One region of the Vibrio sp. KUL70 genome, then DNA from elsewhere that is predicted to be linked to it. Evidence: predicted binding sites of a transcription regulator. Region 1 holds the regulator's gene; each other region holds the start of a gene.

Region 1 (5,335 bases):
AAAATGGGAACACCGGAATTAAACGTAGAGAGAATAGGTAGAATGCCCCGTCTTTTTCTACACCTTGGTTAATGGTAGACAGCTTGTCACCAAATTTACTTTGTACCCAGTCTCGCAATAGAAAACGGCTGCTCAAAAACGCCAGTGTTGCACCTATAGTGCTTGCAAACGAGACGAGTAATAAACTGGTCCAGAAACCGAATAGAGCCGCACCGAGCAGCGTAACCACCGCAGCACCTGGAATTGAAAATGCAGTAATCATCACATAGAGAATGAAGTAAGTTGCTGCTGCTGCAACAAAATGACTCTCTATGTAATCGTTGAGAAGTGCTTGTTGAGCCTTGGCATTTTCAAGCGTTAAGTACTGGCCAAAGTTGACAGCCAGTATCACTATCGTGGCAACTAAAATTATGCCTAAAATCATTTTCTTACTCATGAGAGTGTCCCTAAATTTTTTGCTTGTAGTTAGTATAGTTAGACAGGAGTAGGAGAGATTAACTTTCAATAGAAAATAAAAAAAGCCACATTGATGTGGCTCAGATTGCTGACGAACCCCACTTTTTGAAGTGGGGTTCTCTTTTTCGAGCGGCCGTAGGCCGCGATCGCGATATTTTTTTATTATGCGAAGTTTGGAAGAGCCCAACACTTAAATTGGCATCTAGACGCCATAATTTGACGTATTTGGGACATATTTAGCCCTATTTTTTGTAAATAGCTCACCACCAAGGCTATCTTCTTGATGTTTTGAGCGGCAGCTGCCAACCAACATTGCATTTGCACTTTCGAGAGCCCGCGGAAGCGGGCATAACGGTGACCATGGTGCTGCTTAGCGTCGGCGAAGCTCCGCTCTACCGTCTCACTTCTTCGCCTATACGTCTTTTTCCATAAGGTGAGAGCCGCATTTGGTTGGCTCTATCCATCGCGTCCGTATAGATATGTCTTGTAATGACTTTCTTTATATTTTTACTTTGCGTACAGTCATCTCTCATTGGACAGAACGCACACTCTTTCGGGTCGGAGTGATACTCACGATACGCATCTCTAGACGTTGTTTTATAGATGAGCTCTTGACCGTTAGGGCAGCGGTAACTGTCTCGCTCTCCATTGTAGATGAAGTGCTTTTTCTTGAACGCATTCTTTGTTCTCGATGGTCTGCGATAACCGAACACGCCTAAGATATTTCGACGCTCTAATGACTCAGCGACTGGCGCAGTGAAGTAGCCCGCGTCGAGTCCAACGGCGATTGGATTAAGGTTAAATTGCTCTAGGGTATAGTCCAGACGCTTCACATAAGGTTGAGAGTCATTGATATTACCTGCTGTGACATGGGTATCTAAGATAATGCCATGCTGTCCATCCACTGTACGGTGGTCGAGATAGAAGAAGCCTTGGGGCTTATTATCTCGAGTCATGAAGCCACTTTCCGGGTCGGTAGTACTCGTTTTGGTGCTCTTAGTTTTAGGCTCAGCGGTACGTGACTTTAGAGGTTTCTTACCCTCTTTCTCTCGGTCTAGCGCGACATCTTCATCGAGCATATCAAGATAAGCACTGGCGCGAACCTTAGTCACTTTGTTCGTGTGCTTATTTTTGTTGGCATTGGCTTTTAGGTGCGTGCTGTCAGTAAATAGTTCTTGGCCTGCGACCAAACCTTTCGCCATTGCCTGCTCTACGATATTGATAAAGATACGCTCAAACACATCGGTACCATTAAAGCGGCGAATACGGTTTTGGCTGAGTGTCGATGCATGGATAACTTTCTCTGTCAGTGACATACGCAGGAACCATCGATAAGCGACATTGACTTCAATCTCTTTCACGAGTTGTCGCTCGCTTTTTTATTCCGAAGAGGTAACCAAGCAGGATGATTTTAAACAGGCGTACAGGGTCAACAGGTGGGCGACCGTTGTCTTTACAGTAGAGGTGAGCGACTTCATTACGGATAAACTCGAAGTCGATGGCTTTATCTATCTTACGAACTAAATGGTTCTGAGGAACGAGCTGTTCCATGGTGACCATTTCGAGTTCATATTGTTGAGGTGAAGGCTCTTGAAGCATAGTGAGATATCCATATTTCGATACCCCTATTAGATCAAAGGTCTAGCTTGAAAGCTAGACCTTTGTCAGCAGTCTGAGCCACATTGATGTGGCTTTTGACAATTAAGTGAGGTGGACTTAATTGATAGAGTTGATAAGCTCATCGCGTCGTTGTTGAGGTATGACCGACCAATGAGTACCGTTGATGGCACCTTCAAGTGCCCAAAGCAGCTCTAAGCTGACACTGGATGAGTGAGACTCTTTTATTGCTTTGTATGCATTAACAGAACCTGACTCATACAAGCTCTCGACGGTATCGATGCCCGCTTTTTTCAACATACGCTCTGTGGCAAGTCGAAGGTTGGGCAAATCTTTTAATCGTGTAGGCTTCGCTGATGATTGGATTTGCTTCTCTTTTTTGGCACAGTCAAGGGACGCTTTTGCCAGTTCGATAATACGTTCTTGAGTCTGCCAGAGATCTTCTGGAAGAGCAAAATACTTAGTAACGACTGGGAATCCGCGTTTTTTGTATACGTAAGGTTCGAAACCCTGTTGTTCAAATTTTGAAGTAGTATTTTTGTCAGCTCGAATGTGTAATTGATTGTTAACGACCAGTGCAAACATCGTGTCGTCGGCAAATAGGCCAAAACCGCCAAACATTGAGCGTGACTTAATCTTTCCAAGTGGCTCAAATAACTTCATTGAGTCCTTGAGTATCGGTTTATCCATATTGTTTATCTCGGTGTATTTGAATTACGCCACCAAATAAGCAGGTCCGAGAGATTAGCAAAATGTCGCAATAAAATTGTCAATAAGCCGTAAATTACTACTAAAGGTAGGAAATACTGCATTTTGCCATCGGTAACCCCGCTACCATACCAATAATGGGTTAGGCCGGAGGCTTTGCGTCTCACCCTTTCAAGTGATTTGCCCTGTGCGTGACTGTATAACGAAGAATAAAGTTTTTTGTTGAATGAGGTTCACACTTGTTATTCCAAAATGTGATCTTAATTCAGTTAATTGTTGTCTTTATATGCAACAAGGTTTTTACTTTGTCAGAATAAAAAAAACGCACCAAGCGGTGCGTTTTATTAGATTTCTCTAAAGTTTACGTTATTTTAACGTTTTAACTGTAGCTCGCTCAATGATCTCTGGATGCATTTCGAACACGCGTTTTTCGTGATCTTTGTCTTTAATGCGTTCCAACAAGATTTCAAATGCGTTTTTGCCGACACGACGCTTTGGCTGGTGAACAGTTGTCAACGGTGGTGAGAAGTACTCTGCCAGCTCAATATTGTCGTAACCAATCACTGAAATGTCTTCTGGGATCTTAATGCCTTGCTGCTGCAGACGGCTCATAAGACCAAGTGCCATAGTATCGTTAAAACAGAATACTGCTGTCGGGCGATTCTCCATTGAAACGATTTTATCTGCCGCGATAACTGCGGTGTCACATTCGAAGTTACCTTCAAGAATTAGATTGTCATCTGTTTGAATGTTTGCTTCTTCAAGAGCACGACGATAACCCGCGATACGCTCTACACATGCCGCTTTATCCAAATGTCCACTTAGACAAGCAATACGATCATGTCCTCGTTCAACCAGGTATTTAGTGGCGAGGTAGCCACCTTCTTCTGAGTTGTCGATGATTTTATCCGCTTGTGAACTCTCTGGGCCCCAGTCCATAACAACTTTTGGAATGTCTGCGTGGCGGTCAAGCATTTCACGCAGTTCTTCAGTCAAGTCAGAACACATTACCAAGATACCGTCTACGCGTTTTTCAGCAAGCATTCGGATGTAGTCGCGTTGCTTTTCGTAGATACCACCTGTGTTACATAGAATCAGCGTGTAGCCTTGACGGTAACAGTAGCTCTCTACACCATCGATCACTTCAGAGAAGAATAGGTTGGTTGATTGAGTCACTAGCATACCGATTGTGCGCGTAGAGTTACATTTCAGGCTACGAGCAACAGCACTTGGTGCATAATTTAGTTCATCGACGGCTTTGTTTACTTTTTCTTGAGTCGCTTCTGCGACGAAACGTGTCTTGTTGATCACGTGAGAAACGGTGGTTGTTGATACGCCGGCTAAGCGAGCGACATCTTTTATAGTTGCCATGGCTTTATCCTATTGATAGCTACTTCCTCAGCAGTACGGAGCAAGTAGCCGTTTAAAGCTACCAGAACAAGAGCTTAGAATATGGAGGGCTCTCTCGGTACTAAAGTGCTAAAAAACAAAAAACCGCTTATGAGAGCGGCTTGTCTTAACACCGAAATGCTCTTAGCTAATTTAAAGCATAGCATTTCGAGAATGTTTCATATTTTATCGTTTGCGGTCACAATTTTAGACTGACTAGAAAATACTCGCAATAAAATTCACCCAGAAATCTGGGTGAGTTGTCACATTCTACCTAAATTGTACCCTTAGTCATCAGTGAATTTATTCACCAGCTAAATATTGTGCGTCAAGTTTACAGAAAGCGACTAGCAATTCTGCAACACATGCGTAAAAACCAAACTCATCAAATTCACGGCATTTTACTGCGAACTGTGGAACCCAACTAAGGAGCTGTTGTTCAACAAACTCGTGTTGTGTAGCGAAAGCCGTTTCTAGATCTTGTTCACTCTCAAGGTCGTTGGAGCGAATAATGATGTTACCTAGGAAATCTAACTCAATGGCTAAGTGGTCAGCAGGCTCTTTTAGATCTTGGTTTACGGCGATGCCGTAAGACGCCATGATGGCTTCCATGTCTTGAGCTGGTTTCGCATTCAGTAGTCCACTTTTGTCTAGATAAATAGAAGCGTACGGCAGAGCACCGTACTTATCCGACTTTAAGAACAGCTCGCAAAAATCGGATGAAAGCTCTAATTGAGCATCTTCACGGTTCTGTAATCGGTTAAGTGCATCTACTAGGTTATTGATTGATGGCTTAAGCGTCTCGTTGTCGCCGAGGCCGGTTAAAAACGAACGAATCTCAACCGAGTGGTATTTCTCCAATTCTTCTTGAGTCAGTTCTTTCGCGAACAGGCTCGATAGCCACCAGTAGATTTCAGCTCGTTGTTCATTGAACGCTTTGGTTTCTTTCATCTCAATAATCCTAATATCGTCTTTCGTAATATCTGCGGTACGAAGGCTTACTAACCCTTGTATTTGCTAACTGCAAAGTCACTCGTTAGTAGTAATGCCTATATTGAATTGCGATGGGGGGTAAATAGCAAGGTTTAAGATTGTCTTGTATCAAAAAAAATTCAGGTTTCTGGCTTTTATCTTACCTACTACTAGAATTGTTACTAGTTATGAA
Region 2 (5,335 bases), 410 kb from region 1:
CAAATGCAGTGATGATTAGAGATAGCGGAGACGTTACTTCTTTCTGCTCGCCATTCTCTTCCCACTTCGTCTTCATCGACATTGAGTCTTTACCAACTGGGATAGTTAGGCCAAGAGCTGGACATAGCTCTTCACCTACCGCTTTAACCGCTTCGTAAAGACCTGCATCTTCGCCCGGGTGACCTGCTGGAGACATCCAGTTCGCAGACAGTTTAATGTGTTTGATATCACCAATGTTTGTCGCAGCGATGTTGGTGATTGCTTCACCAACCGCTAAACGAGCTGAAGCACCGAAATCTAGTAGAGCAACTGGTGTACGCTCACCCATCGACATTGCTTCGCCATGGTAAGTGTCGTAGCTTGCTGCGGTTACCGCACAGTTTGCTACTGGAACCTGCCAAGGGCCAACCATTTGGTCACGCGCAACAAGACCAGTCACCGTGCGGTCACCGATAGTGATTAGGAATGTTTTTTCTGCAACCGTTGGAAGACGTAGAACACGATCCACTGCTTCGTTTAGCTCGATACCGTCACGGTTAACCGCTGGGTTATTCGCTTTAAGCGTTTTCGCATCACGGTGCATCTTAGGCGTCTTACCAAGAAGAACGTCCATTGGCATGTCGATTGGTGTATTCTCGAAGTGTGAATCTTCAAGTTTCAGTTCACGCTCTTCTGTTGCGATACCAACAACTGCGTATGGTGCACGTTCACGCTTACAGATCGCATCGAATACTTCCATGTTCTCTGGCGCAACTGCCATTACGTAGCGTTCTTGAGATTCGTTACACCAGATCTCTAGTGGGCTCATACCTGGTTCATCATTTGGTACATCGCGCAGTTGGAAGATACCACCACGTTCGCCATCGTCTACAAGCTCTGGAAGTGCGTTAGAGATACCACCTGCGCCCACATCGTGGATAAATGCGATTGGGTTCTGTTCGCCAAGCTGCCAACAACGATCGATCACTTCCTGACAGCGACGCTCCATTTCTGGGTTTTCACGCTGTACTGAAGCGAAATCTAGGTCTTCTGCTGATTGACCAGATGCCATTGAAGAAGCTGCACCACCGCCAAGGCCGATGTTCATTGCAGGACCACCAAGTACGATTAGGCTCGCACCTACCGGGATCTCTTTCTTCTGAACGTGCTCGTCACGGATGTTACCCATACCACCAGCAATCATGATTGGCTTGTGGTAACCACGAACCTCTTCACCTGCGTGAGAGTTCACTTTCTCTTCATAAGTACGGAAGTAACCCAATAGGTTTGGGCGACCAAATTCGTTGTTGAACGCCGCGCCACCAAGTGGGCCTTCTAGCATGATGTCTAGAGCGTTAACGATGCGACCCGGTTTACCGAAATCTGTTTCCCATGGCTGTTCAAAACCAGGAATACGTAGGTTAGAGGTTGTGAAACCAACTAGACCTGCTTTTGGCTTACCACCGATACCTGTCGCGCCTTCGTCGCGGATTTCACCGCCAGAACCTGTAGAAGCGCCCGGCCAAGGAGAGATAGCCGTTGGGTGGTTGTGCGTTTCCACCTTCATTAGGATGTGCGCTTTCTCTTGGTTGTAACCGTACTGGCGAGTTTCTGGGTTCGGGAAGAAGCGACCTACATCTGAACCTACCATGACTGCTGCGTTATCTTTGTATGCAGACAGCACGTTTTCTGGCGTGGTTTCGAATGTGTTTTTGATCATCTTAAACAGAGACTTCTCTTGCTTAACGCCGTCGATAGTCCAGTCTGCGTTGAAGATCTTGTGACGACAGTGCTCTGAGTTCGCCTGTGCAAACATCATTAGTTCGATGTCGGTTGGGTTACGATCTAGCTTGTTTACGAACGCATCGTAAAGGTACTCGATTTCATCGTCCGCAAGTGCAAGGCCTAAGGTAACGTTTGCGTTCTCAAGCGCAGCGCGACCGCCTTTTAACAGGTCTACGTCTGCTACCGGAGCTGGCTCTGCCACTTGGAAAAGTGCCGTTGCAGATTCGAAATCAGTGAAGATAACTTCCATCATACGATCGTGCAGGATCGCTTTAAGCTCAACCAGTTGTAGCTCAGAAAGTTCTACCGATGATTCGATATAGTAAGCGGTACCGCGCTCAAGACGTGCGATCTTATCTAGACCACAGTTGTTTGCGATATCCGTCGATTTTGAAGACCAAGGCGAAATGGTGCCAGGGCGAGGAGTTGCTAATAGAAGAAGACCTTGCGGTTCATGCTCTTCAATCGTCGGGCCATAAGTCAGAAGTTTTTCTAGTTTCTCAACTTCTTGATCATTTAGGTCTGCTGTTAGATCGGCAAAGTGCGCAAATTCAGCGTAGATGCCTGTAACAGGTAAGCCAAGTTCACGACAAAGCTCTAAAAGCTTGTTAACACGAAATTCAGATAGAGCTGGGGAGCCACGAAAAATTCTCATGTGCTTAGGTCTCTTATGCAATTGATTAAGGTGATATTGGTATAAATTCAGTGGGTTTTAGGAGTAACCTAACTGTTTTCTTCGAACTTATGCCGATTCCACCTCTCTGTTGCGGGCGCATTATATAGCAATTGTTTTTGTGACGTAACCAAAAAAGCAACCGTTTGCGTCATTTTTTTCATGTTTCTTGGCAATTGTTACTTTTGCTGCATTTCTGGCCACTTTTACTGCTGTTTACCTAAAGTCACTTTGCCGAGAGTAAACGGTTTGATATAAAGGGACGTTACTTTTTTGAGATTTCATTTTGATGCATACACTTACACGCATTTTTTCATCCAAACTTCTTCTCGTCGCAATCACCATTACCGGTTTAGCGGGATGCCAAATTGAGTCGGAACCGAAAAGCGACTTGGAGCAGATCCGAGAGCGCGGCGTGTTAAGGGTCGGAACTCTCAATAACCAACTCTCTTACTATATCGGCCCAGACGGCCCTGCTGGTTTGGATTATGAATTAGCTCGAGAGTTTGCCGAGCAGCTTGGCGTACAATTAGAGATGAAACCTGCATACCGTTTGTCAGGCTTATTCCCTGCCTTACAAAAAGGTGAAATAGACCTTATCGCAACAGGTTTGGCCCAGAACAATGAGCACACCCGCGGCTACCGTGCTGCGCCAGCTTATTATTACGTAAGCCAACAAGTAGTTTACAAGAAAGGTCAATGGCGCCCGCGTAATCTAGAACAACTGATTGAGTTTGAGAACCAACGCCAAGCGAAATTCATAGAGCAACAGAACAGAGAGCAGAATGAAGAAAGCAGCGAGCTAACAACTATCGATGACAGATTAGTCCCTGCCCTTGTAGTGATTAAAGAATCTCACTTTGAACCGACTCTAAATCAACTTCAGCAATCTAACCCAGACTTTATCTACGAGTCGGTTGGCAATGCAGACATTAATGATCTTTTGAGACAAGTGTCTAAGGGCGAACTGCGCTTTACCGTTGCAGACTCCATTGAACTATCGCTGGCACAGCGCCTCTATCCAGATCTCGCGCTTGCATTCGAGCTAACGGAAGATCAACCTATCTCTTGGTACTTAAAAAAATCGGAAGATGAGAGCCTTTATGCGCTGCTGATTGAGTTCTTCGGCAACCTTAAACAGTCTGGTGAGCTAGCAACGCTGGAAGAGAAATACATCGGTCACATCGGAAGTTTCGATTACGTGGATACTCGCGCTTTTATTCGTGCACTGGACAGCAAGCTACCGAAATGGTCACCACTATTCCAAGAGTACTCACAGGAGTTTGACTGGCGCTTGATTGCAGCCCTTGCATACCAAGAGTCTCACTGGAATCCTGTTGCGAAATCTCCGACAGGGGTGCGAGGCATGATGATGTTAACCCTTCCGACGGCGAAGAGTGTGGGTGTAACGAACCGTTTGGATCCAAAACAGTCGGTGCAAGGTGGTGTGGAATACCTGCGTCGTATCGTCAATAGAATCCCTGACTCAATCAAGCAGCATGAGAAAATCTGGTTTGCGCTTGCTTCCTATAACGTTGGCTATGGACATATGATGGATGCGCGTCGATTAACCAAAGCACAGGGTGGCGATCCGGACTCTTGGAGTGACGTAAAAGACAGACTGCCTCTACTAAGACAGAAGAAGTATTATAGCCAAACGCGCTACGGTTATGCTCGTGGTGACGAAGCCAAAAACTATGTAGAGAATATTCGCCGTTACTACCAAAGTATCATCGGCCACGTAAACCAACGCACTGAGGAAGCACTGGAAGAGAGTATGGAAGACCTGATCGTGATTCCACCACTCGCAATCTCAGGAGCAGAGTCAAGTATCAGTAATGCTGCCTCAACCGACGAGTTGAGCGACGAAGATCAGAGCGAAGAGTAGAACGCAGTTTACCTTCAACCAAAAAGCCACACATCGGTGTGGCTTTTTGTTGTTTGTCTTGAAGGAAAAGTTAACCGAGCTTCTCTAATACCTTTTCGCACAAAGTCTTCAAAGCCAACAACTCATCCAAGTCCAAGGTCAACTTGCACTTCATCGCATCAGGAACAGATCTCGCCTGAGTTTTTAGTTCTGCTCCACTCTCTGTCAATTTAAGCACTCGCACACGCTCATCGTGCTCACAACGGCTTCGTTCGACGAACCCTTTACCTTCTAGCCTTTTCAAAAGTGGCGTCAAAGTACCCGAGTCTAAATGCAATCGTGAGCCAATATCTTTCACACTGGCACCATCTTGCTCCCAAAGCACCATCATCACCAAATATTGAGAATAGGTTAAATCCAACGCATCCAATAACGGGCGATATGCTCGAACCATAGTATTCGCTGCGCTATACAGCGGAAAACACACCTGATTATCTAACAATAATTGATCATCACTACTCATATCGTTCTCTACTTCTGGTTTAATTGGTGCGAGCACTAAAAATAAATTGCGCACAATATAGTTGCATTCACTGCGTATTTCGACATAAGATTGCAAGCAATTAAGTTGCACACAACTTAAAAAAGAAAAGGGAAACGATATGACAACACTCTACACAACTCAAGCAACCGCTCTTGCCGGCCGTAATGGACAAGTGAAAACTGACGATGGTTTACTAGAGCTTGAACTGGCTTACCCAAAAGAGATGGGTGGCACTGGTCTAGCAACGAACCCAGAGCAACTATTTGCTGCAGGTTATTCAGCTTGTTTCTCGAACGCTATCTTGCACGTTGCTCGTGAAGCGAAAGTTACGCTAACCAAAGCGCCAGTGACTGCAGAAGTTGGTATCGCTCCAAATCAAACAGGTGGATTTGCGCTTACCGTAAGCCTTGCAGTCGAGCTAGACCTACCTCAAGAACAAGCTCTTGAGCTGACTCGAGTCGCTCATCAGGTTTGCCCATACTCAAAC
Region 3 (5,335 bases), 1.1 Mb from region 1:
TAAAAACAATCAATATAGTTTCAATTAATTCAATAGGTTAGATATTTCGGGTTAAAATCGCCTATTGAACCAACATCCATGTAACAACCGCAACTTGCCGCAAACGATTTCCTCTATACAATGCGTCGCCTTTCCTACTACAACTTTTTCAGGTTTGACGCACATGGCATCCCTAATTGGAATCATTACTCTTTTAGTAATCGCTTGGTTACTATCTACGGACAGAAAAAATATTCAGCTGAGAACGGTGTCTCTTGCTTTCCTACTACAAGTTTCTTTTGCACTGCTTGTACTTTACGTGCCTATGGGCAAAGAAGTGCTTAATGGTGTTACAGGAGCAGTGTCGAGCTTAATCAATTATGGTCAAGAAGGTATCGGCTTCCTATTTGGTGGCCTAACCAATAGTGGTTTTGTATTTGCTATCAATGTTCTTGGTATCATTATCTTCTTCTCAGCTTTGATTTCGGGTCTGTACCATATTGGTTTCATGCCAAAAGTGATCAACCTAATTGGCGGCGCATTGCAGAAGCTGCTGGGTACAGGCCGAGCGGAGTCTCTTTCTGCTACGGCGAACATCTTCGTTGGCATGATTGAGGCACCACTGGTGGTTAAGCCTTACCTGAAGCATATGACTGATTCTCAGCTGTTTGCGGTAATGACTTGTGGCTTGGCATCGGTAGCTGGCGGTACATTAGTAGGCTATGCGTCTCTGGGCGTAGATCTGAACTACCTAATCGCAGCGGCATTCATGTCTGCGCCTGCAGGCTTACTGATGGCGAAGATTTTGGTTCCAGGTAGTGCCAATGAGACTCAAGAGAGCATTGAATCAGATGTAGAAATTCCACGAGCAACCAACGTAGTTGAGGCCATGGCAGATGGGGCTATGTCCGGACTTCGTATTGCAGTCGCAGTGGGTGCAACACTTCTTGCCTTTGTCAGTGTGATTGCAATGCTGAACGGCATGCTAGGTGCAGTTGGAGGTTGGTTCGGCGTGGACCTAAGCTTCGAGCTTATCCTAGGTTATGTGTTTGCACCCGTTGCATGGCTGATTGGTGTGCCATGGGACGAAGCGATTGTTGCGGGCTCACTGATCGGTAACAAGATTGTTGTGAATGAGTTTGTAGCCTTCATCCAGCTGATGGAAGCGAAGGAAGTGTTGAGCGAACATTCTCAAGCCATCGTTACTTTTGCGTTGTGTGGCTTTGCCAACATCTCAACCATGGCGATTCTGATCGGTGGTTTGGGTAGCCTAGTACCAGAGCGTCGCTCATTCATCTCTAAGTACGGCTTCCGCGCGATTTGTGCAGGTGTGTTAGCGAACTTGATGAGTGCTTCGATTGCAGGTGTAGCACTGTCGCTATAGCCTTTTCCATAAGTGAATAGCTAACAAAAAAGCCGCGACGGATGAATTGTCGCGGCTTTCCTTTATTTGGAGTAATGTTGACTTGAGAAAGCCGTTACTTATGAGAGTGGAACTGCTCGCAAGCGATCATTGTGTTCTCGATAAGGCTTGCAACCGTCATCGGGCCAACACCACCCGGAACTGGAGTGATAAAGCTTGCGCTCTCTTTTGCGACATCATATTCCACGTCACCCACCAACTTGCCAGATTCTAGGCGATTGATACCCACATCGACCACCACGGCACCCTTCTTGATCCACGCTCCCGGAATGAAGTTAGGTTTACCTACCGCAACCACAACAACGTCTGCTTGACGAACGTGACCTTCCAAGTCTTTGGTGAAACGGTGACAAGTCGTGGTCGTACAACCCGCTAGAAGTAGCTCTAGAGTCATAGGGCGACCCACGATGTTTGATGCGCCGACAACAACCGCGTGCTTACCACGTAGGTCGATGTTGTAGCGATCAAGCAGAGTGATGATACCTTTTGGCGTACAAGAACGTAGCTTAGGGATACGTTGTGCCAGACGGCCGACATTGTATGGGTGGAAACCATCAACGTCTTTTTCTGGCGTAATACGCTCTAGCACGTGTGTGCTATCGATACCGGCAGGAAGAGGTAACTGAACAAGAATACCGTCGATTTCTGGATCTTCGTTCAGTTGGTCAACTAGAGTGAGTAGCTCTTCTTCGGTTGCTGTTGCTGGTAAGTCAAAAGACTTTGATACAAAACCGACTTCTTCACACGCTTTGCGCTTGCTTCCCACATAAACCTGAGAAGCTGGGTCTTCACCCACTAAAACTACCGCTAGGCCCGGAGCTCGCAAGCCTGCTTCAGTACGTGCTTTTACACGTGCAGCAACTTCAGAACGAACGGTTTGAGATATTAGCTTTCCATCAATATTTTGAGCAGTCATGAATTTCCTTAGTAGTGATATTCAAGTTAGTGGCTGATGTTTTGGCGCATTATTCCAGAAAACGTTTTTGATTTCCATCAAGCAAACGTTTGCTTTGCTCTAATTTTCAACACTTATAATGTCTTTGCCCTTTTTTTACCCACTTAGATCAGAATGTTAGATAAAGCCGTTGCTTTACTGATTCGAATTCGTATAATTCTTTCCTGTAGCGCGCCCTTAGCTCAGCTGGATAGAGCACGTCCCTTCTAAGGATGTGGTCGTAGGTTCGAATCCTACAGGGCGTGCCATTATTTTAAAAGGCCTGACAGCTTATTAAGTTGTCAGGCCTTTGTCGTTTTGGGGCGGTATAAAACAGTAATATGGTTTATACCAATCGTAGTAAATAATTGCTCACCCTAGCTTGTTAAAACGCTCGATAACTGCGTTAGAATTTTTGATTGTAGAATAACTACTTACCGAAACTCTCTGTTGCAGAAAAGCTGCCTTGTTCTCAAGCCTTTTTCCTGCGCTATTTTTGATCACTTACTTACTGTGATTGGTATTACTTAAAGTATGTCTGTGCTTGCGTCAGAATAACGAGAGATGATTGGGTTCTGCATAGCATTAGGGTCACCAGGCGACCACATACCACGTTTCATTCCTTGAACGATTAAGTGGATCACGGCTGCATCTATTGCTGACATCACAGCAATATTCACGGGTTCATTTTGACTATAGCCCATCTCAACTTCTAGTAACTCTTTGTAGTCAACAAAGCGAAAAGCCCCGAAGCCGATCTCATGTGAAGAAATGGTTTTGGTTGTGGTTACGCTCAAAAGAACCTGTCCAGTTCGAACATCAACTGCTCTTAGGTTAACCGTGACTTGATCCGTTCTGTATTGTCCTGAGCCACCAATACCTAAATACTTTGCACCTGCGCCACCGGTAACAATGTTCGAATCGTAAGCGACGATCCCGCCTTCAATAACAATGTTTGCAGAGCTCAAAGACGACAAGTCTGCGCCATGATTATTCACAACCTTATCTTTTTTCTGAGCGGCTCGAATGATCTTACGTTCCGTTAATAAATTCTGAAGCCCTTCACGCTCAAGTGGGATAAACCATCGTGAATCAATCAGTGCCGTTGTGAGCAGTGATGTTCCTCCCTGTGGCACCGCTGTTGAGAAGTTACTGTTGGGTTGAGGTTTGTATTGCCCGGTTTGATCTCTAAAATCATACACTGAGACCAAAATTTTACCGCGTGGTAGTGGCAACGAAATGAGGTCGACATACGTTGTTCCCCTCGGCATCAGCTTAGGTGATTCAGAAGTCTCTGGGATTTGCATAGAGTAAGAGCATCCTCCTAACACCAAGGTTAGGAAGACGATAATCATCGATTTCATAACATAACCCTTGTGATTAGAGGTCTGGGTTTAGTCCCGATACGCTAATTTCTGTTGATTCGCCGGTCGCTTTATCCACTATCTGAACGAGTAAAGATCCAGAATCATCAACAATATTGAGGAAGAAGTCGTCCGTTTCTAATTGTCCAGTGTTACCGTTCCCCACATCAGCAAGCAGCTGACTTATCAAACGAGACTCTAAGCTGGATGCTAGGCGATCTAGTGCGGATTCTTGTTCACCGAAAAAGTCCCTAGCGTTTGGGTCTTCAAAATCATTGATCGCATTAGCATGGTTAAATAGGTGAGAGCTATTTAAAGCATTTCCACCAAAACTTGGGTTTACGGGCGTATAGACCAATTCGCTCGCGCAAATAGTAGGGGAAGTTAGCAGTGCAATAAGCGTGATTTTTCTTAAAATTGTCGACATCCTTGGCTCCTTAAAATTCATCATGATCGAGATCGTAAGTGTCCTGAAAGAGCCTTTCCGCTTGCCATCTTATGATGTAATTCCCAACAACTCGCGTTGCATCAGCAGCTCGCTCTTTTGCTTGTCGACGACCGGGAGACAATGCTGTGCGGAAGATGGGTTTTCTAGAGTGCTGAACCTCTATGATGCTTCCAGACAATGCTGTTGGTCTCTCTTTTACCGTCAAATTTTCCTTCAGGTTGGGATAATTTTCATTGATCGATTGCGAGAAGAAGAAATAGAAATCATCACCTAAGCGCGTAATTGTTCTGTCAACTATTATCCCATTCACTTCACTAAAGTCGTTAAATTGTTCCTTCAAGCTTTTTGTCGAATCCTCAAAGTTTGTCCCATTTTCTAAAGGCGCACCATTTTCAAGTCTGTGACTCTTTTCTCCTGCACTAACAGTGCAAGACAGCAACGCAACGATATACAGTTTCATTGTCATATGTGCTTCCATTTATGAAATAAAAATATGATTCATCGAAACACAATTAAGCCTAACTGATGCTCACAGTGGCATATATAAACTTTTGGGTTAATTTTTAATAGGATTTAGTTAACTAATGTAGAGGTAGGCGCAACAATTACTAATTAAATTTATCATATGCAATTAAGTATTTTTACCTCTAAGTTTATAGATGATATTCATCTGCAAACCTATTATTCCCTCATGCTAGTGAGTTACATAGCGTTCAGTAGGAATATATAGATCATCGCGAGTAGAGAGTTTTCCTCAAATATATGCTCGTCGTTAATATGTATTCTTTGTTGATCAGGTGAACATTAGATATTTTAAGGTAGACATGATGATAAGTAAGATAGCGTCTCTTGCAAGCGTGGTTTGTTTATATTTATCAATAGGTAATGTCAATGTTTCAATGGCTTCTGATGTTGAAGGAGACTTTTTATACAATGTGGATCGAGACATAGTTAATGAGTACAGAGAACTTTATAATATGTACTCTACAGACTTAGACAACTATTCAGAGATCGACATAACTAATAGCTCTGATTCAAATGCTACCATTGTTCAATATAGCCCAGGAATTAAAGCAAACAATAGAGCGAAAATAAAACAGAGCGGATATTCTAATTCCGCTGATATTTCTCAAGTAGGGAGGAATAACGTCGCATATATAAATCAAGAAGGCACAGGTAATACCGTT
Region 4 (5,335 bases), 200 kb from region 1:
TGAGGCGTTCGCCAATGGGCAGCTCGAAGTGATGTTAGGTCGGGAAAATCGAGTGCCAGACGGCAGTGAAGCTTTGCTTGTGCTCGATACCTATAGTTTACCGGGAAGAGGGGTAAAGCAGACATTGACCTTAGCAACTACGGTTGCGCCGCTCCCGCTTTCGTTGCTTGTAGATCAAGAGCTGGGAGAGTGGAAGCAAGGTGACACGGTCGTTGAAGAGCAAGCAGACCGTTCTGGGCAGGTGTATACGATTATGTCTCTGGTTTACGCGGGTCGTGTGATCGACACCAAGCAGATCGAGGCGCAAGGTCAACTCTCACTTAAGCCTGTCATCGATATGGTTGTAAGCGAGCAGTATTTGCGAGGATTCGCGAAGCAGAGAACTCAGGAGATCAAACATTGGCAGCTTTATGTGCGAATGGGGTTGAGTGAAAGTCACGAACACTCACAAGAAATTGAAAAGCTCAACTTTGTTGATTGGTTTGCTGCGCAGTTAGAAGAGTTGGGTGTAAGCCAAGTGGATGAATTAGAGATGTTCAACGCAGAAGATATCCCGTTTGCCGGTATTCCTTATTGGGAATATGAGGAGTTTGCAGAAAAATACCCTTTCCATTTATCATTGGCCGATCTTCATATCGATGTTGAATACCTTCCTCAAAGAAAGCTTGTGTATGTTCATTACTCGAGCGGTGGACGTAAAACACCACCTAAGCGTTGGGAGCTACCAGTTTGGTCTGGTTGGCGCATTCAATATAAGAAAGCAAGTCGTATTGTGGATGTGAAATAAGAGGAATTACTTCAATTTGTAAAATATTAATCAAATAGGCGCATATATGAGTTTTCAGTTCGTCTTTTGTTACAAAATTGATTTTTATATGCCATTTTAACCAATCAAAAGGTCATAAAAGACCATTCTTCTATATCCTATTGCTATATAGAAAGAGTTGGTGGATATTAAAAGTATATTGTGTTGCCAATGTGTCGGGGGACATCATGGATAAACAAAAAGAGACCTGTGTAGAATTTGATTACACAAACTTTCTTGGCGCGTCATGCGATAAAAAATGGACTTTTCTAGAAGCACTCACCACATTTGCCCCTGTGTTCGGTACAGTATGGAAAGATAGCATTAAAGATCTATCGACTCCGGAAGATCGTTTATGGGAAAAGGCACTCAAATCACTCTCTACGAGGAAGAGTGACGAATCAAATATCGTAGTGTTACTTAAATTGGCAAAGTTGGAAGGTATCAACGAACTGAAAGTTGTAATGCCATATTCGTTGGAAGATGAACAGATCGAGTACATTGAATCACGAAGCCACTTGGTGATCACCGGAAATTCGGCTGAAGAGTTCACAATCAAGTTATAGATAGCAAGGCGTTATCTCAACGCGGAATTCGATGACGAATTAAGTCTAATGCTGATAAAGGGCCGCTTATCTACTTCATTAATTCATTTATTTGATTAATAAAGTGGTAAGTGGCCCTTTGAGTAACAAACCTTATTGATAAAAATGAATGTTAGTCGATTAGGTCGTACTCAGCGCGTAGGATGTCGACGATCTCTTGTTTTGGATTCTCGCTCAGTTCAATCTTACTGCCTGTGATCTTTTCAGCAATATCAAGGTAGGTGCGAGACAGGGACATTAAGGCATCAAGCGGCAGTTCGTTATCACGTGCTAATGCTTCGCGTTCAGGCATACGCTCTTTGTTAAGTAGAATATCAGCATCTGGGAAGTGGTTTAACAAGAACTGGCGGAAGCCTTCTTTCGAGTTCTCTACGATGTTGCCTTTGTTGTACTCTTGAGTATCCCAAATACGTGATGAATCTGGCGTGCCAACTTCATCCATGTAAATAAGCTTTTCATTGCCCTGAGCATCATTGACGTAACCAAACTCAAACTTGGTATCAACGAAGGTCTGATCAACCTTGCTCAATGCTTCGCGAATCACGCTAAAGCCTTCTTTGAGTAGCTTCTCGTAGTGAGCAATATCGCTCTCTTTAGTGAAGTTAAACGCAGCGAAGTTCTGCTCGATGTTCTGACGAGTGATGTTGACATCATCTGCTTCTGGTACGCCAGGAATGCCTTTAAGAATACCCTTGGTCGATGGCGTGATCAGTAGCTCAGGAAGCTTCTTATCTTTCTCTAAGCCTTCTGGCATTTCGATGCCACAGAATTCACGTTCGCCATTAGCGTATGCGCGCCACATTGAACCGGTAATGTATTGGCGACAAATCGCTTCAATCATAACAGGGCGTGCTTTTTGTACGATCCAAACGAATGGGTGAGGGATATCTAGAATGTGGCTATCAGCCAGTCCGTTGTCTTTAAACAGCTTAAACCAGTGATTAGAGATAGCGTTGAGCGCGGCACCTTTACCAGGAACACCTTTCAAGCCACCTTCGCCATGCCAAATACAGTCAAATGCAGAGATACGGTCACTAATTACCATAATGGCTAACGGCGCATCAGGCGCGACATCGTAGCCTTTCTCTTTGATTAGTCTTTGACTATCTTCTTCGGTTAACCAGTAAACTGAACGAACTTTGCCACTGTGGACAGGTTTATCAGTACGGATGGGTAGATCATCATTTACGGCTAGAACTTGATCAGCGAGGCTCATTTAGACATTCCTATCTTTTATCAAACGTCGTACAGAGAAGTGCATAACACACTCGATTAGGTGGGCATTATACCCAATCTAAATTCAGCTTCCAGAGAAAAAGCAAACGTTTGCCTTTTTCTTTGAAATCTCTTTTTTATCTGCACTTTCCTAGCACTGAATTAATTGCAAAAAAAACTGCTCAATGCTGTCAGTGGTTTCAACAGTAAAGAGCAGGGCGGACAGTGTTTGATTAGTGGACATGATGCGTTGTGTTGTGCTCGACAAAGAAGACTTCACATTGGTATTGGATCGCAAGCTCACGTAAATACTGTTGACCAAATGAATCGATTTGGTTGCTTGCGATAATGGCACTCGCGTTTCGAGAGCGAATCGCTTTCTCTACAGTCTCCATTTCGCTCATTTGGCGAGAAGGTTTCATGTGAATGATGCGCTCACAGCAAATGTTGAACTGAGAGAGTTCTTTTGCTGATGGGCGAGGGGTTTGAGCAGTAAACAGTAACCACTGTTCTTGATTGGACAGCAAAGCCATACGCGCTAGCAAGTTTGCTTGGTGGCGATATTGATTAGAGCTTTGCGGCAGGTGTGATGCTGAAGAAAATGCGCATTGAACTAGCGGGCTAGAGTGTTGTGCTTTTACGTGAGCTTGAATCATTTTGCTGTCCTTATATACATGCTGTATGTGTATACAGTAGTTTTAGTGGTGCATAAGATCAAGCAATTTTTTGAGGGAATATTGAACAAAACCTCGAAATCTGACTCGAGGTTTATATTAAGCTATTGTTTTAGATTGTGTTTTTAAATTCGACTGAAATATCAAAATTTCTCATGATTAAGAAGGTTTGAGATCCATAGCACCTTTTCTATACAGGTTTATACAGTGGTTTGATAAAAGTACTGTATAGGCACTGAGGTGACTTGTTTGGATAGAAGGTCTCTTTAGAAGCTAAAGAGGGCTTAAGGACAAAGGCGAAAGGGAGGTAATGGTGTATCGAATAGGGATGGTAGATGCGGTAAGTGAGCAGGATCAAAAAAGCGCCTTGATGGCGCTTTTTTACTTCCGTGTTGAGACTACTATCTTCTCGTTGCCTCGGAGAGTTTTGCTCTCATTTCCATTTCGCCGATATTGAACTGGCGAACGTCCATGGTTGCAATGTCATTGCACTTTTCGCATGAACTATGAGACTTACCATCAAGGTAGTCATGTTTTTTTACTAGGCTTGGCTTTTTACACCAATCACATACGCCTTCAATTGTGAACATATCCTCTCCTCACCTGTATCGTCAGGTGTATTTTCGGCGTGAATTATGACACAAGTAGTACTAATAAGTTAATTGTTTGTTACCTGTTTTTGAGAGGGAGATCGTTTGCGACACCAATAGAAATGGGTTTCCGTGCACTAAGTCATCCCTGAAAGATTTTATTTGTTACGTTTTGGTAACATTTTGTAAAATTGTTTTCAGGGCTGCATTCAACCTTTTCATCTCTTCATCACTTCCTTGGCCATCAGGGTGATAAATTTTAGAGAGTTGCTTGTAGCGAAGTTTGATCTGCTTTTGTTCAGGGATCGCCGAAACATTGTATCCGAACACAGCACAGGCAAGCTGAAGGTTGTGGTGACTCTTACTGCCTTGTCGTTTCTTCAGCTCTTTGTAGAGTGTGGCGATTTGGTGCTTTTGTTGTTTAAGCTGAATATCTTTGAGCTTGATTTGCTCTCGACTGATGTCTTCAGTTTTTGTACTGTCACCTTGACGCAACTTAGCGATGAGAAAGCCTGTTAAGCCAAGCAGCAAGGTAATTACAATAGCGAAACCAATGGTCAGATTTTGAGAAGCTTGGCTTTGTTGGCTAGTCGACGACACATTTACGGGAGATGAATGAGTTGGTTGTGTCGTGGCCTGCTCACTATATTGCTCATCTAGTGCTTTAAATGATGAAACTTGTTGTGAGCGTCGCTGATTAAATTGTGCTTGGAGTACTCGTTCATAAGCTTGCTGAGCTTGAGGCAGTTGAGAGCTTGCCAGACGATACCACAACCCGGCTTGGTCAAGTCCATCAAATGACTCGGGTTTTTGTTCATAAAGCTCGCCCAAGTTGAATGCCGCTTGATGATTGCCTTCTATAGCAAGTTGCGTATACCAAAGGGCAGCAGCGTTAATATCCTTATGAGTTCCAAGCCCCGTGAGCAGCATATCAGCAGTTTGCAGTTGAGCTTGCTGGTGACCTTGTTCTGCAGCTTGAGAAAACCAATAAAAAGCCTCTTCTTCGTTTTTGATGCTCGGCTCATTCAAGTAGATCTGTGCCAGACGAAACTCGTCTTCTGAGTTGCCTTGATTAGCCTTCTCTTGAAGCTGAGTCAGTTCTTGCTTTGTTATCTCTGCAAATGATTGGGCGCTAAGAAGACAAAAAAGTAGGGGAATTAAAATGACCTTGTGCAACATAGATCCATCTTTCTTGGTAGTTCCTATAAAAAAGCCCAGCGATTGGCTGGGCTTAATCGAGATTATTTCAACGGTAGAATTTGTATTTCTACGCGACGGTTACATGCTCGACCTTGTGATGTGCCATTGTCACAGATTGGGTAGCGTTCACCGTTACCACGAGCAATAGCACGGCCTGCTGCGACATCTTGAGAGATCAAGAATGCACGCACAGATTCAGCACGACGCTCAGATAGGATTTGGTTGGTAGATTCGCTACCAGTACTA

Evidence for each region. The regulator PurR, encoded in region 1, represses purine synthesis genes. The targets are predictions, from matches to a motif close to TNANGNAAACGTTTNCNTNA.
Region 2: a site for PurR is predicted at 2,572-2,591, ahead of purL (phosphoribosylformylglycinamidine synthase). Genes of this name have one in related genera too.
Region 3: a site for PurR is predicted at 2,396-2,415, ahead of folD (bifunctional methylenetetrahydrofolate dehydrogenase/methenyltetrahydrofolate cyclohydrolase FolD). Genes of this name have one in related genera too.
Region 4: a site for PurR is predicted at 2,725-2,744, ahead of AC6I7V_RS05930 (phosphoribosylaminoimidazolesuccinocarboxamide synthase). Genes of this name have one in related genera too.

Annotation. Positions count from the first base shown of each region.
Region 1 is NZ_AP045834.1:1,105,428-1,110,762, forward strand. Features, by position in the region: gene AC6I7V_RS05065 (TVP38/TMEM64 family protein) at 1-436, opposite strand, end outside; partial or broken gene AC6I7V_RS05070 (IS1182 family transposase) at 619-2,055, opposite strand; gene AC6I7V_RS05075 (TfoX/Sxy family DNA transformation protein) at 2,173-2,763, opposite strand; cyclic di-GMP riboswitch class I at 2,892-2,976, opposite strand; gene purR (HTH-type transcriptional repressor PurR) at 3,148-4,152, opposite strand; gene torD (molecular chaperone TorD) at 4,474-5,121, opposite strand.
Region 2 is NZ_AP045834.1:699,581-704,915, reverse strand. Features, by position in the region: gene purL (phosphoribosylformylglycinamidine synthase) at 1-2,419, opposite strand, end outside; gene mltF (membrane-bound lytic murein transglycosylase MltF) at 2,727-4,325, shown strand; gene ohrR (transcriptional regulator OhrR) at 4,396-4,827, opposite strand; gene ohr (organic hydroperoxide reductase Ohr) at 4,967-5,335, shown strand, end outside.
Region 3 is NZ_AP045834.1:2,196,883-2,202,217, reverse strand. Features, by position in the region: gene AC6I7V_RS09635 (NupC/NupG family nucleoside CNT transporter) at 164-1,363, shown strand; gene folD (bifunctional methylenetetrahydrofolate dehydrogenase/methenyltetrahydrofolate cyclohydrolase FolD) at 1,458-2,318, opposite strand; tRNA gene AC6I7V_RS09625 (tRNA-Arg) at 2,529-2,605, shown strand; gene AC6I7V_RS09620 (CsgG/HfaB family protein) at 2,864-3,700, opposite strand; gene AC6I7V_RS09615 (curli assembly protein CsgF) at 3,717-4,127, opposite strand; gene AC6I7V_RS09610 (curli production assembly/transport protein CsgE) at 4,138-4,626, opposite strand; gene AC6I7V_RS09605 (curlin subunit CsgB) at 4,973-5,335, shown strand, end outside.
Region 4 is NZ_AP045834.1:1,307,067-1,312,401, forward strand. Features, by position in the region: gene AC6I7V_RS05920 (helicase-related protein) at 1-787, shown strand, start outside; gene AC6I7V_RS05925 (transporter) at 994-1,371, shown strand; gene AC6I7V_RS05930 (phosphoribosylaminoimidazolesuccinocarboxamide synthase) at 1,523-2,626, opposite strand; gene AC6I7V_RS05935 (SulA-like leucine-rich domain-containing protein) at 2,859-3,281, opposite strand; gene AC6I7V_RS05940 (hypothetical protein) at 3,701-3,889, opposite strand; gene AC6I7V_RS05945 (hypothetical protein) at 4,055-5,068, opposite strand; gene AC6I7V_RS05950 (YiaD family glycine zipper/OmpA-like lipoprotein) at 5,131-5,335, opposite strand, start outside.